Regions from separate parts of the Granulicatella sp. 20925_1_28 genome, predicted to be linked through region 2. Evidence: a T-box and tRNA genes for the amino acid it is inferred to sense, from the RefSeq annotation. Region 2 holds a T-box; the other holds one or more tRNA genes.
What was found. The T-box of region 2 lies ahead of leuS (leucine--tRNA ligase). A T-box ahead of a tRNA ligase gene usually reads a tRNA of that ligase, here a tRNA-Leu.

Region 1 (6,802 bases), on a different contig from region 2:
AGTCTAGGCGTTAATAAGACAGACTTAAAAGCACAAACAAACTACTAGCACAGTAGTAAGGAGCGAAGAGGCCGTTATTGGCACATGATTCTATCAGAGTATTTTTAACTTAGATTCATAAAATAAGAATTACCAAAAATGATTACGAAGAAGCCTGCGGATTTTATAATCGCAGTAACGGGGAATCGCATCGATGAAGAATTACGCGGAGTAGGAACTTGTTCCTTACTCCGCGTTTGAAGCTTCGAAGGAGCAAGACCAAGGCTTGCTCCGGTGCCCCGTAACAGCGATTATAAAAAAAAGCCGCAAGGCTTTGTAGTAATCATTTTTCATTGCGCAAATACGTATTCCATGAGCAGGGTTTAAGACAAAAGCAAAAGCGCTCTGATAGAATGAGTGTGACGAAATAACGGAGGATGAGCGTATGAAGGAATTTGATATGATTTCTATCGGTGGTGGTAGTGGCGGTATTGCCACAGCAAACCGTGCAGCCATGCATGGTGCCCGTGTAGCCGTAGTAGAAGGAAACTTACTTGGAGGAACCTGTGTAAATATCGGCTGTGTTCCTAAGAAAATTATGTGGTATGGAGCGCAAATTGCAGAAGCGATTCACGCGTATGGACCAGACTATGGATTTACTGCAGAAAACGTCACTTTTGATTTTGCGACATTAAAGAAAAACCGTGAAGCGTATATTGACCGCTCGCGTAATTCTTATAATGGGACTTTTGAACGAAACAACGTAACGGTGATTAAAGGGTACGCGCGCTTTGTCGATGCCCACACGATTGAAGTGAATGGGGAAGAGTACCACGCCAACCATATCGTGATTGCGACAGGGGCAAAACCTGTCATTCCAAACGTGGAAGGAAAAGAACTTGGCGGCACTTCTGACGATGTGTTTGCTTGGGACGAACTGCCACAATCTGTAGCCATCTTAGGCGCTGGATATATTGCCGTAGAACTTGCGGGTGTCTTACATGCGCTAGGTGTGAAGACAGATCTTTTCGTTCGCCGCGATCGTCCTTTACGTAACTTTGACCATTCGATTATTGAAGTACTCGTTGAGGAAATGGAAAAATCAGGACCAACATTGCACACAAACAAAGTGCCACAAAAATTGGTTCAACTTGAAGATGGGACTGTGGAAATTTATTTCGAAGACGGCACAACTTTCGCTGCTGAAAAAGTGATTTGGGCAACAGGACGCACTCCTCATACCGAAGGATTAAACCTTGAAGCTGCAGGAGTGGAATTAACAGAACGTGGATTTATCAAAGTGAATGAATTCCAAGAAACTACAGCTCAAGGTGTGTACGCACTGGGAGACGTTTCTGGTGAAAAAGAATTGACGCCAGTAGCGATTAAAGCAGGACGCACACTAGCAGAACGTTTATTTAACGGACAAACAAACGCGAAAATGGACTACTCAACGATTCCAACAGTCGTGTTCTCACATCCAGCCATTGGAACAGTGGGGCTTTCAGAAGAACAAGCCGTGAAAGAGTACGGTAAAGAAAACGTGAAGGCATACTTATCAACGTTTGCTGGAATGTATTCAGCCGTCACAAGCCATCGCCAACAAGCGCTCTTTAAACTCATCACAGCAGGAGCAGACGAAAAAGTAGTCGGCCTCCACGGGATTGGATATGGCGTTGACGAAATGATTCAAGGCTTTGCCGTAGCGATTAAAATGGGCGCAACGAAAGCCGACTTCGACGCAACCGTCGCGATTCATCCAACAGGAAGCGAAGAGTTTGTTACAATGCGTTGATAGCTTTGATTGTATAAAAACACAAGCACAAAAATACGCTAGATGGTTATCCATCTAGCGTATTTCATTTGGTTTATGCGGCCGGCGGGACTTGAACCCGCACAGGTATACACCCACTGCCCCCTCAAGACAGCGCGTCTGCCATTCCGCCACGACCGCAGAACTCCTTTAGTTTATCAAATGTTTTGCGGAATTTCAATCTAAAAGAATTAATTTTCCACGACATTTTCCACATACATAACGATTCGTGTTCATTTTTCTCATTCGGGGATAACGGTGATGGCAGTTCACGCATTCGTATAGGAAGGTGGGCTCCTTCATGCGTTCGACAAAGCGGCTTCCGCCCACTTGATGAAGCAGACGTTTAAAGTCAGCATCTCTGTGACGATAACCACCGCCTGTTTGATGCAAATGATAATGGCAGAGTTCATGTTTAATGACGCCAACGAGCGCTTCAAGCCCCAGTTCTTGTTCGATAAGGGGATTAATCTCGATATTCCCCGTTTTTAAGAGATAGCGACCTCCGCTGGAACGCAGACGTCTGTTATACGTAATTTTGTGAGTGAATTCGCGGTGAAAAGAGGTACGCGAAATCTCCATCGTTAATTGTTGTAATTCGTGTTCGTTCATAAAATCCTCCAAGAGTAGTGTACCATGGTTTTATCCTGTAGAAAACTAGATAAACTTTGACCTTTTCACACTAGAAAGGTAAAATAGGAAAGTATAAGATTTTTCAATCTGGAGGAAACAAAATGAAAATTGTTGTTGTCGGTGGGGGAAAAGTCGGCGAAGTGATTTGCCAGGAGCTCTCGACAGAAGAAAATGACATTGTATTGATTGATAAAAACCAAGATTTAATCGATCGTTTACTAAATAAATTCGATATTATGGGGATTTGCGGAAATGGTGCCAGCTACGACATTCTTGTGGAAGCAGGAGTGGAGAACTGTGACATCTTTATTTCTGTAACGGAAATGGATGAAATTAATATTATTGCATCTATTCTTGCGAAGAAAATTGGGGCGGAATACACTGTTGCGCGTGTGCGTAATCCTGAGTATTCACAACAATTACAACTCGTTCGTGAAAGTCTAGGGATTTCATTACTGATTAACCCAGAGCTTTCAACGGCTCGTGATATCGCGAATAACTTTAATTATCCTTCTGCGTTAAGTGTAGAAAATTTCGTTGGAAACCGTGTCAGCTTGCTTGAATTGGAAATCAACGAAGGATCAGCACTTGCCGGTTTAACGCTGAAAGAAGTGCGTAATCGTTTTGAATCTATCTTAATCTGTGTGATTCATCGTAATGACCAAAGCTTTATTCCGGATGGGGATTCTACTTTGGAAGAAGGCGACCATGTATTTATTACAGGGGCGTATCCAGACCTTCGCAATTTCTTAAAATTAACAGGTCAAGAAACGAAGAGTGTGTCTTCTGCTACGATTGTCGGTGGTGGACGTATTACTTATTACTTACTCAATATGTTGAAACAAACAAAAATCAACACCAAAGTCATCGAAGTCAATGAAGAACGCTGTGAAACTTTAAGCTATGCGTTCCCACATTCAACCATCATTCATGCCGATGGAACAGACCACGATGTATTAGAAGAACAACGTATTACAGAATATGATGTGTTTGTATCGATGACAGGGATTGACGAAGAAAACTTAATTCTTTCAGCGTATGCGAAACAACAAGGCGTACCAAAGATTATTACGAAGATGAGCCGTCCAGCGCTTCTTAAAGTGTTTAAAGGCTTTGATAATCAATCAGTCGTGACGCCAAAACGTATCGTTGCGAACGAAATTATCCAATTCGTGCGTTCACGTTCGAACACACAAGGATCTAATGTCGAAGCGTTATACCGTTTAGCGGATAACCAAGTTGAAGCACTTCAATTCCGCGTTCAAAAAAATAGTGGGATTTGTGGAATTCCTTTATCAGAACTAAAGACAAAATCGAACCTCTTGATTGCGTTTATCGTTCGTGGGGAACAACTCATTTACCCAGCCGGTAGTGACACAATCGAGCCATTTGATAAAGTAATCGTCGTTACAACGGAAAAAGACTTTGATGACATTAACGACATTTTGGAATAGAGGTGTCTGAATGAATATCAAAACAGTTCGCTATTTCGTGGGAAAAATGCTTCAAGTTGAAGCGGCGCTCTTAGCCTTACCACTGATTGTTAGCTTTATTTATCATGAGTCATTGACTCAAAAACTAGCCTATGCTGGAACGATTCTGTTACTACTGGTAATTGGGCTACTCTTAAGCTTTAAAAAGCCAGAGCCACTAAAAATCATGGCGCGTGATGGGGTCGTAACCGTAGCCTTAAGCTGGATTTTACTCTCGTTCTTTGGTGGACTTCCATTTGTCTTCACAGGAGAAATCCCAAATGTGGTGGATGCCTTCTTTGAAACGGCAAGTGGATTAACGACCACTGGTTCAAGTATTATCCCAGACCTTTCAGTACTTGCACATTCTTCATTATTTTGGAGAAGCTTCACTCACTTAGTCGGTGGGATGGGGGTACTGGTATTCGCACTTGCGATTCTTCCAAGTCATGGTTCCGAATCCGTGCAGCTAATGCGTGCGGAAGTTCCAGGTCCTGTGTTTGGAAAACTCGTATCGAAATTAGCGCATACGGCGCAGATTTTATATATGATTTATTTGGCGATGACAGCCGTATTGACGATTATCTTAGTCGTCTTCCAAGTGCCACTCTTTGATGCCTTGCTTTTATCGTTTGGTACAGCAGGGACAGGTGGTTTCGGGATTAATAATGCCGGATTTAGTATTTACGCTAACGCAGCAGCCGTGGAATGGATTATCGGGGTAGGGATGATGCTTTTTGGGATCAACTTTAACTTATATTACTTCATTCTTCTAGGCGCTGTGAAAGACGTGATTAAAGACGAAGAAATGCGTACCTATGTTGGAATCGTCCTTGGCTTTACGATGATTATTTTCACCGTATTATCGATTACGCAATCGGCTTTAGGCGTTCCAATTCGTAGTGTGTTCTTCACGGTATCGTCGATTATTACGACAACCGGGTATTCAACGGTCGACTTTGGACTCTGGGGATTGTTCCCACATGTGCTTCTTTTACTACTGATGTTTATCGGGGGATGTGCAGGGTCAACAGCCGGGGGGATTAAAGTCTCTCGTGTTATCGTGTACTTCAAGAGTGCCATTGCCGAATTAAAAAGCATGGGTCAACCGCGTCGTGTGTTTGTTCCAACGATGAATGGAAAACCAATCGATAATAAGATGGAGAAGAGTATTGCCAACTACCTAATCGTGTATGTACTGTTCTTCCTTGTGTTATTACTATGTGTGTCATTTGAAGCAGGCGATTTTACAACAGCCTTCTCAAGTGTGGCCGCAACCTTTAACAACATCGGGCCGGGGCTTGGTCAAGTAGGACCTACAAGCAACTTCTCAATGTATTCTGATTTCAATACTTTTGTACTTGCGATTGGGATGATTGCAGGACGTTTGGAAATTTATCCAATCATTATGCTTTTCTCACCAACAACAATGAAGGCATTTGCGCGTAGACGTTAACCAATTCTTAAACAAATAGATAAAGAACTTTAAGGAAAGAACACTTTTTTCTTAAAGTTCTTTTTGTATACTATGAGTGTAACGAGCAAGTTACGATTTAAAACAAAGGAGGTTCATTCATGAAAAAATGGGTGAAGGCAACCGCAATCGTCCTTGCATTGATGGGATTATCCATGAAGAGTGCATATGCCATCGATACAACGACCGTTAATGAGAAATGGGGAAAACCAACCGTAGTCTATGGTGGTGGACTCAGCGAGGCGCAAATTCAGCAAACTTCTCAATTATTAGGCATTAAAGATCCAAATACCGTATTAACCGAAACAGCAACCGGACAAGATTTAATTAAATATCTTGGAAGTGGCGACGGAAATACCTCTGTCATGATTTCGTCGGTGATGGTTCAAAAGACAGACAAGGGTACAGGGGTGAAGGTGAAAATCAAGACTCCTGAAAACATTACACTGGTAACACCTGAGCAATATGCCAACGCAGCAATCACAGCTGGTGTAACGGATGCGGAAATCGAAGTCGCAGCCGTATCGAAAGTAACCGGTGAATCCGCCTTAACAGGGGTGTATAAAGCCTTCGAAGCCAACGGGGTACAACTGGATGCCAAACGTACCGAAGTCGCGCAACAAGAGTTAGAAGTCACGAACAAAATCGCGCAAGAAAATGCGAACGCTAAAGGTTTCGATTCTTCAAAACTTGATAAAGCGATGATTGAAATCAAAAAAGAACTTGCGGAACTCAAACAAAAGCAAGGACAATTAGCGACAAAAGAAGATATCGAACGCATTATTAACGACGCCTTGAAGAACAACTCATTACAAAATGTGATTTCTCAAGACCAAATTAAAGCACTAGTCGCTTTTGCGCAAAACTATCAAAACACAAGTGCGATTGATTCCAAACAAGTATTAGAGCAATTAAATAGCTTGTCAAAATCAGTCAGCGAAAAGATTAACAGCTTAGTCGAACAAGCCAAAAACGAAGGATGGCTCGATAAGATCGCCCAATTCTTCCAATCGATTTTTGATGCCATCAAAAATCTCTTCTCACAAAACTAAAGAGTGAATCGTAAGCATGGAACAAATTTGTTTCATGCTTTTTTAGTGCTTAACATAGCACTCGATTTTAAATGGATATGGTATAATGGAGATAGGAAAATAGAATCAATAGAGGAGGGGGCATGATGCCTTCGAAGTATAGACAGTTACTGGTGTACGTTGTTGTTGCTGGACTCTATTATTTAATCCCTGTTTTTCTGATTCAAGATACAGGAAGTGCAATGTTCTTGCTATTGATTGGAATTCCGGTCATCGTCTTTGTGGTTTCAACGCTATTTTCGGTAAAGTTTGGATATTATTGGTATTTCCCGATTATTATTGGTCTCTTATGGATTCCGAATCTCTTTTTACTAAATGACTCTGCGGCCATTTATATTCT
Region 2 (6,802 bases):
GAGTTTTGTTTTCTCTAACGCTTGTGGGCTCGTATACGGTGGGCTTGCAAAGTGCACGCATTGAATTTCCATTCCACGTTTCATCGCAAGATATCCGGCTACTGGTGAATCAATCCCGCCAGATAGCATAAGCATCGCGCGACCACTTGTACCAACAGGAAGTCCCCCTGCTCCTTGGATAGTCTTCAAACTCACCATTAAGTGTTCACGGCGCACATCGATACGGACCGTAATATCCGGTTGTTTTAATTGAACTTTGATATCTGGAAAAGCTTCTAAAACAGCATCCCCTAAAAACAAGTTGATTTGATTCGTATCCATCTCGAATGTGTGATCCGAGCGTCTTGTCATAATCTTAAATGTTTTGTCTTCAAGATCTTCTTGGCTTAATAAGTCTAGAACAACTTTTTTAGCCACTTCCATATCTTTTTCAACAATATATACTGGCGAAATAGACTGAATCCCAAAAATTGGTTTTACCTTTTCGATGACTGCTTCTTCAGGTGCTTCATGTAAATCTAAATACATAAAGTCATAATCAGGAATCACCTTTACCTGAGGAAAGTCTACTAAGGCTTTTTTAATATTTGACGCTAATTTTTGAGTGAACATTTTTTTGTTTCTACCCTTTGTAGAAAGTTCACCATAGCGAATCAAAATTCTAGTTTTCAACGATTTCCTCCTTTTATTTTAAAAACGAAAATTGTTTCATTAACTGATGCAGAACCTTTATAAACTGTTCTACTTCTTCTTTTGTATTGTCGTTTGAGAAGCTTACACGAACAGCTCCTGTCGCCCATTCAGTTGGCACATCCATCGCGTAAAGCGTACTAGATGAATCTGCTTTTTTACTTGAACAAGCAGAAGTCGTAGAAATATAAATGCCGTGATTTTCAAAGGCATGGACAACCACTTCTCCACGAACGCCTTTAATAGCAAAGCATAATACATGACTTGCTCCATCTTCAGGCGAGAAGATGCGGATTTCGGGTTTTGTAGCAAGCTCCTTCCATAGTTGGCTACGAAGTTCTCCTGTAACTGACTTTTCTTCTAAAGCCATTCGTAGAGCTTTTGTTGTAGCTACAATTCCTGGAAGGTTTTCAGTCGTACTACGTTCCCCCTTTTCTTGTCCGCCACCTGTTAAGAGCGCTTGAATCTTTCGTCCAAATTTCTTATACATAATCCCAACGCCTCGTGGTCCATGGAATTTATGCGCAGAAAGGCTCAATAAGTCAATACGTCCAATGGCAAGGAGCTGACTTGCGCGTTCCACTGCCTGAACAGCGTCCACATGAAAATGAATCGATGGGTATTCCTCAAGTACTTTAGCAATTCCAGCAATTGGTTGAACTGCTCCGACTTCATTATTGACAGCCATCACACTTACTAGAATCGTCTCTTTGCGAAGACTCTCTTTTAATTGTTCTACATTTACAATTCCTTTTGAATCGACATCTAAATAAGTTACTTCAAACCCGAAGCGTTCGAGTTGCTTACACGTTTGAAGGACTGATGGATGTTCAATTTTTGTGGTGATGATATGTTTCCCAAAAACAGACTTCTCAAGCGCTGTCCCTTTAATCGCCCAGTTATTCGATTCAGTCCCGCCTGAGGTGAAGAAAATCTCCTCAGGTTGAACTGATAATAAACTAGCCACTTGTGCTCTTGCCTTGGTCAACACTTGATATGCATCGACTCCTAATTGATGTAAGCTAGATGGATTTCCGAAGAACTTTTGGCTAACTTGAACATAGCTCGTTAATGCATCATCATAAATTTCCGTTGTTGCTGCATTATCAAAATAAATCATTCTACTTTCCTTTCAAACTCCATTAGTTTGCAACGATGTTTACTAAACGTCCTGGAACGGCAATCACATTACGGATTGTTTTTCCTTCGATGGCAGATTTCACTGATTCATGGTCTTTGGCAAGTGCCTCAAGAGCTGCAGCATCTGCGTCGGTTGGAACCATTACGCGTGCTTTAATCTTACCATTCACTTGGAAAATGACTTCAACTTCATCTTCGACTAATTTAGATTCATCGTAAGTTGGCCATGGTTCATAACTGATTGATTCTGTAAATCCAAATTTACTCCAGATTTCTTCAGCCATATGTGGTGCTAATGGCGCAATCAATTGTACAAGACCTTTCATGTAATCGAATGGCAATGCGTCTGCTTTATAAGCTTCGTTGACAAAAATCATCATTTGAGAAATTGCAGTGTTGAAATGCAACTCTTCGAAGTCTTCTGTCACTTTCTTCACTGTTTGATGGTACACTTTATCCAATTTACCATCGTTTAGTTTTGTGATACGGTCACGCATCTTACCATTATCATCAATCATCAATCTCCAGAAGCGATCTAGGAACTTACGGCTACCTTCAAGTCCTTTTTCACTCCAAGCAATCGATGCGTCAAGAGGTCCCATGAACATTTCATAGACACGTAATGTATCCGCACCATATTCACGAACAACATCATCAGGGTTTACAACGTTCCCTTTAGATTTAGACATTTTCTCATTACCTTCACCGAGAATCATCCCTTGGTTAAATAATTTTTGGAATGGTTCTTTGTTTGGAACAACGCCTAAATCGTATAACACTTTATACCAGAAACGAGCATATAGTAAGTGTAGAACGGCATGCTCCGCACCACCAATATATAAATCAACTGGTAACCATTGTTTTACTTTCTCTGGATCTACAATTTTTTCTTTGTTATGTGGATCAACATAACGTACAAAGTACCATGAGCTTCCTGCCCATTGTGGCATTGTATTTGTTTCACGACGACCCTTCTTACCTGTTACAGGGTCTGTGACATAAAGCCAGTCTTCAATTGCAGCCAGTGGAGATTCCCCAGTACCACTAGGACGAATTTTATCTGTTTTAGGCAATACTAATGGCAATTCAGATTCAGGAACAGTTGTCATAGTACCGTCTTCCCAATGAATCACTGGAATTGGTTCACCCCAATAACGTTGGCGTGAGAACAACCAGTCGCGTAGACGATAGCTTACTTTAGCTGCTCCTACGCCATGTTCTTCTAGCCATTCATTCATTTTTGCAATCGCATCAGCTTTATTCAATCCATCTAGGAAATCTGAATGAATATGCACACCGTCACCAGTGTATGCTTCTTCTTCGACGTTTCCGCCTTCGATGACTGGAATGATGTCTAATCCAAATACTTTAGCGAATTCGTAGTCGCGTTCATCGTGAGCTGGAACAGCCATGATCGCACCTGTACCATAAGTACTTAATACATAGTCTGCAATCCAGATCGGAATTTCTTTTCCGTTTACTGGGTTAACCGCGTACGCACCAGTAAATACCCCTGTTTTTTCTTTAGAAAGTTCTGTACGTTCTAAGTCTGATTTTGTAGAAACAGCTGCAATATAAGCATCCACTGCTTCTTTTTGTTCAGGAGTGACAATCTTTTGAACCAATTCATGTTCTGGCGCTAATACATTGTAAGTCGCTCCAAATAATGTATCCGGACGTGTTGTGAAGACTTCGAAGCTTTCGTCTGTACCTTTAACGTTGAAACGAACTTGAGCTCCTTCTGAACGACCAATCCAATTTCTTTGCATATCTTTGATGCTTTCTGGCCAATCTAAATCATCCAAATCTTCTAAAAGACGATCAGCGTATGCAGTAATTTTAAGCATCCATTGTTTCATTGGTTTACGGTAAACAGGATGTCCTCCACGTTCACTCTTACCATCAATAACTTCTTCGTTTGCTAGTACTGTTCCAAGCGCTGGGCACCAGTTCACTGGAATTTCAGCTTCATAAGCAAGTCCCATTTCCACTAATTTTGTGAAAATCCATTGAGTCCATTTATAGTATTCTGGATCCGTTGTATTAATTTCGCGGTCCCAGTCATAGCTGAACCCTAATTCATTAATTTGACGTTTGAAGTTCGCAACGTTTACTTTCGTGAATTCTGCTGGGTCATTTCCTGTATCAAGAGCGTATTGTTCTGCAGGAAGTCCAAATGCATCCCATCCCATTGGGTGAAGTACATTGTATCCTTGTGCACGTTTCATACGAGAAATGGCATCTGTTGCTGTATAACCTTCTGGATGTCCTACGTGAAGTCCTTGTCCTGAAGGATAAGGGAACATATCTAACGCGTAGAAGTTTTTCTTAGAAGGATCTTCTGTTGTTTTGAACGTATGATGTTCTTTCCAATATTTTTGCCATTTAGGCTCGATTTCTAGATGATTAAATGTCATCTGATTCACTCCTTTCAAAATAAAAAACGCCCCACCTGTCATTGACAGATAGGACGCAATACGTGTTACCACCTAATAATTTTACTCATCTTACCTGTAACGCGGGCGAGGCGGATACTCTTACTATCAGTTCAGAGTTCGGCTAAAAGGCGAGTTCAGTTTATTGAAATGATGCATTTTCACCAACCATGCACTCTCTACGTCTATCAAAGAAACTTACTATTCCTCTATCTGCTTTTGTGAGTATTATTCTAGCAGATTATTTAGAAACTTTCAACACTTGACCAACTCGGATAGTATTTGAAGTTAAGCCGTTTAAAGCTCTTAATTCAGATAATGTTAAGCCGTTATTCTTAGCGATACGGAATAAAGTATCACCTGCTTGAACTGTGTGAGTTGATGCACCAGTTGAATAGCTTACTGTAGTCGCTTTAGTAGTTGAAGTTGTTGCTTTTGCTGAACCAGATACTACTAATTGTTGACCAGGACGAATTGTGCTTGTTTCTGATAAGCCGTTGATTGATAACAATGTTGTTAATGAAATACCGTGGTTGTAAGCAATACGGTATAAAGTATCTCCTGCTTTAACAGTATAAGTACCGTTACCAGATGTTGACCCAGCTGATTGGTAGCTTACTTGTGTAGCAGTTGCTTGGCTAGCATTTCCTGAAACAGATAATGTTTGGCCAGGACGGATTACTGAAGATTGTGATAATCCATTGATGCTTAATAATGTATTTAAGCTCATGCCTGAACGACGAGCGATACTGTATAAAGTATCACCTGCTTGAACTGTATATGTTCCAGAAGTTGATGTTGAAGTCGCTGTTGTTTTAGATGGTGTGTATCCTGCAGATACAGTACGTCCATCTGATTGACCAACTGTTAAGCTTTGTCCAGGGAAAATCACTGATGATTGTGATAATCCGTTAATGCTTAATAATGTGTTTAAGCTCATACCTGAACGACGTGCAATACTGTATAAAGTATCACCTGGTTGAACAATGTAGTTACCAGAGCTTGTACGAGTTGAAGCAGTATTTGTTTTAACGACTGTTGATGCAGATTCTCCACCTACAACACGTAAAGTTTGACCTGGTTGAATTACACTTGAAGTAGAAATTCCATTTGCTGAAACTAATTGAGATAAACTCATACCAAATTTACGGCTAATTCCATATAATGTATCCCCTGCTTTAACTGTGTAGTATCCATTTGCAGTTGCTTTAGCAGTATTTGAAACTGATTTTGTGCTTACTGTTGTAGCTACTGTAGAATTTGTTTGTTTTGCTGGTGTGCCTAAAGATAATGATTGACCAGGACGAATCACTGATGAAGTTGATAAACCATTCACAGTTAATAATTGGTCTACACTTACACCCGCTTTACGACTGATACCGTATAAGGTATCACCTGCTTGAACTGTATATTGTCCGCCAGTAGAAGAAGTTCTTTCTTCAATACTAGCAGCAATCGCAGTTGCAGTCCCATTATCATATTTTGTTAATCCGTATTGTTCGATGATACGGTTTAATTTTGCATAGTAAGCAGTATCTGTTGCATAACGTCCTGTTAAATAACGTGTAGCATCTTGATAGCTGTTTGTACGGCTCTTCCAAGCACCTGAATAGAACAATGGTGCACCTTTAATACCGTTGATGATTTTATCTACATAGTCATCCATAGACTCTTTGTAAGAAGGATATTTTCTGAAGTTATCGTAAATACCATAGTATTTTTGAGCTCCAGCATCTTCTAATGTATACATGTTTACAGATTGACCGTTGTAGTTCCCTTTCACACCAAATAAGTTGTGGTTTGGTTCAGCAGATAACGCACTAGTTCCCCATGCAGATTCTAACGCTGCCTGTGCGATCATTACTGAAGTATATACATCTTTTCCTTCTGTAGCTTGTTGAGCTGCAGGAATAATTTTATTTAAGAATTGTTGCGCTGGTGATTGTACTTGATTTGAAGGTACTGTATACGCATGTGATTTTGGCGCAAGTACTAATCCCGCTACTGTAGTCGCTCCAACAACTGCAACTGTCTTTTGTAAGTTTTTATTTGCAGCCTGTAAAGCTTTCATTTGTTTTTCCTTTTTTAAACGTAAATATCTTTCGTGTTTTGTTTCTGTCATCCTTTTTTCCTCCATCTAAAAACTAATTCGTTATTCATTATAGTAGGATAAATTCTTTTGTGTAGGGGAACGTTGCACGAACACGCGAATCGTCGTATACTCTTAATATCCGTAAAAATTATGTAACAAAATGTAAAATTTTAGTTAAGAGGTGCTTATTTTGAAGAATGCACAGCAATTTAGTCACGAAATGATTCTTTCTGTAAATTTAGAAGACGGGATTTTTATCGATGCAACCGCAGGAAATGGACATGATACACTTTTCATGGCACAACATATAGAAAAAGGATCAAAAATTTTGGCTTTCGATATTCAAGAGAAAGCTATTTTACAAACAAGACAATTATTACAAAACCATGACTTTGAGCATAAAGTGACCTTTATTTTGGACTCTCACGCTCAAATTTCGAACTAT

Region 1: it encodes a tRNA-Leu, which carries the amino acid that the T-box ahead of leuS (leucine--tRNA ligase) is inferred to sense. The anticodon was not compared.

What each region holds. Positions count from the first base shown of each region.
Region 1 covers NZ_JAPWBS010000008.1:60,144-66,945, forward strand. Annotated here, with positions in the region: gene O3793_RS05525 (dihydrolipoamide dehydrogenase) at 1-2, shown strand, start outside; gene gorA (glutathione-disulfide reductase) at 425-1,774, shown strand; tRNA gene O3793_RS05535 (tRNA-Leu) at 1,851-1,933, opposite strand; gene O3793_RS05540 (SprT family protein) at 1,970-2,404, opposite strand; gene trkA (Trk system potassium transporter TrkA) at 2,527-3,879, shown strand; gene O3793_RS05550 (TrkH family potassium uptake protein) at 3,890-5,353, shown strand; gene O3793_RS05555 (DUF1002 domain-containing protein) at 5,473-6,423, shown strand; gene O3793_RS05560 (hypothetical protein) at 6,549-6,802, shown strand, end outside.
Region 2 covers NZ_JAPWBS010000001.1:56,852-63,653, reverse strand. Annotated here, with positions in the region: gene thiI (tRNA uracil 4-sulfurtransferase ThiI) at 1-672, opposite strand, end outside; gene O3793_RS00270 (cysteine desulfurase family protein) at 686-1,810, opposite strand; gene leuS (leucine--tRNA ligase) at 1,833-4,247, opposite strand; T-box leader at 4,294-4,488, opposite strand; gene O3793_RS00260 (LysM peptidoglycan-binding domain-containing protein) at 4,507-6,387, opposite strand; gene O3793_RS00255 (class I SAM-dependent methyltransferase) at 6,539-6,802, shown strand, end outside.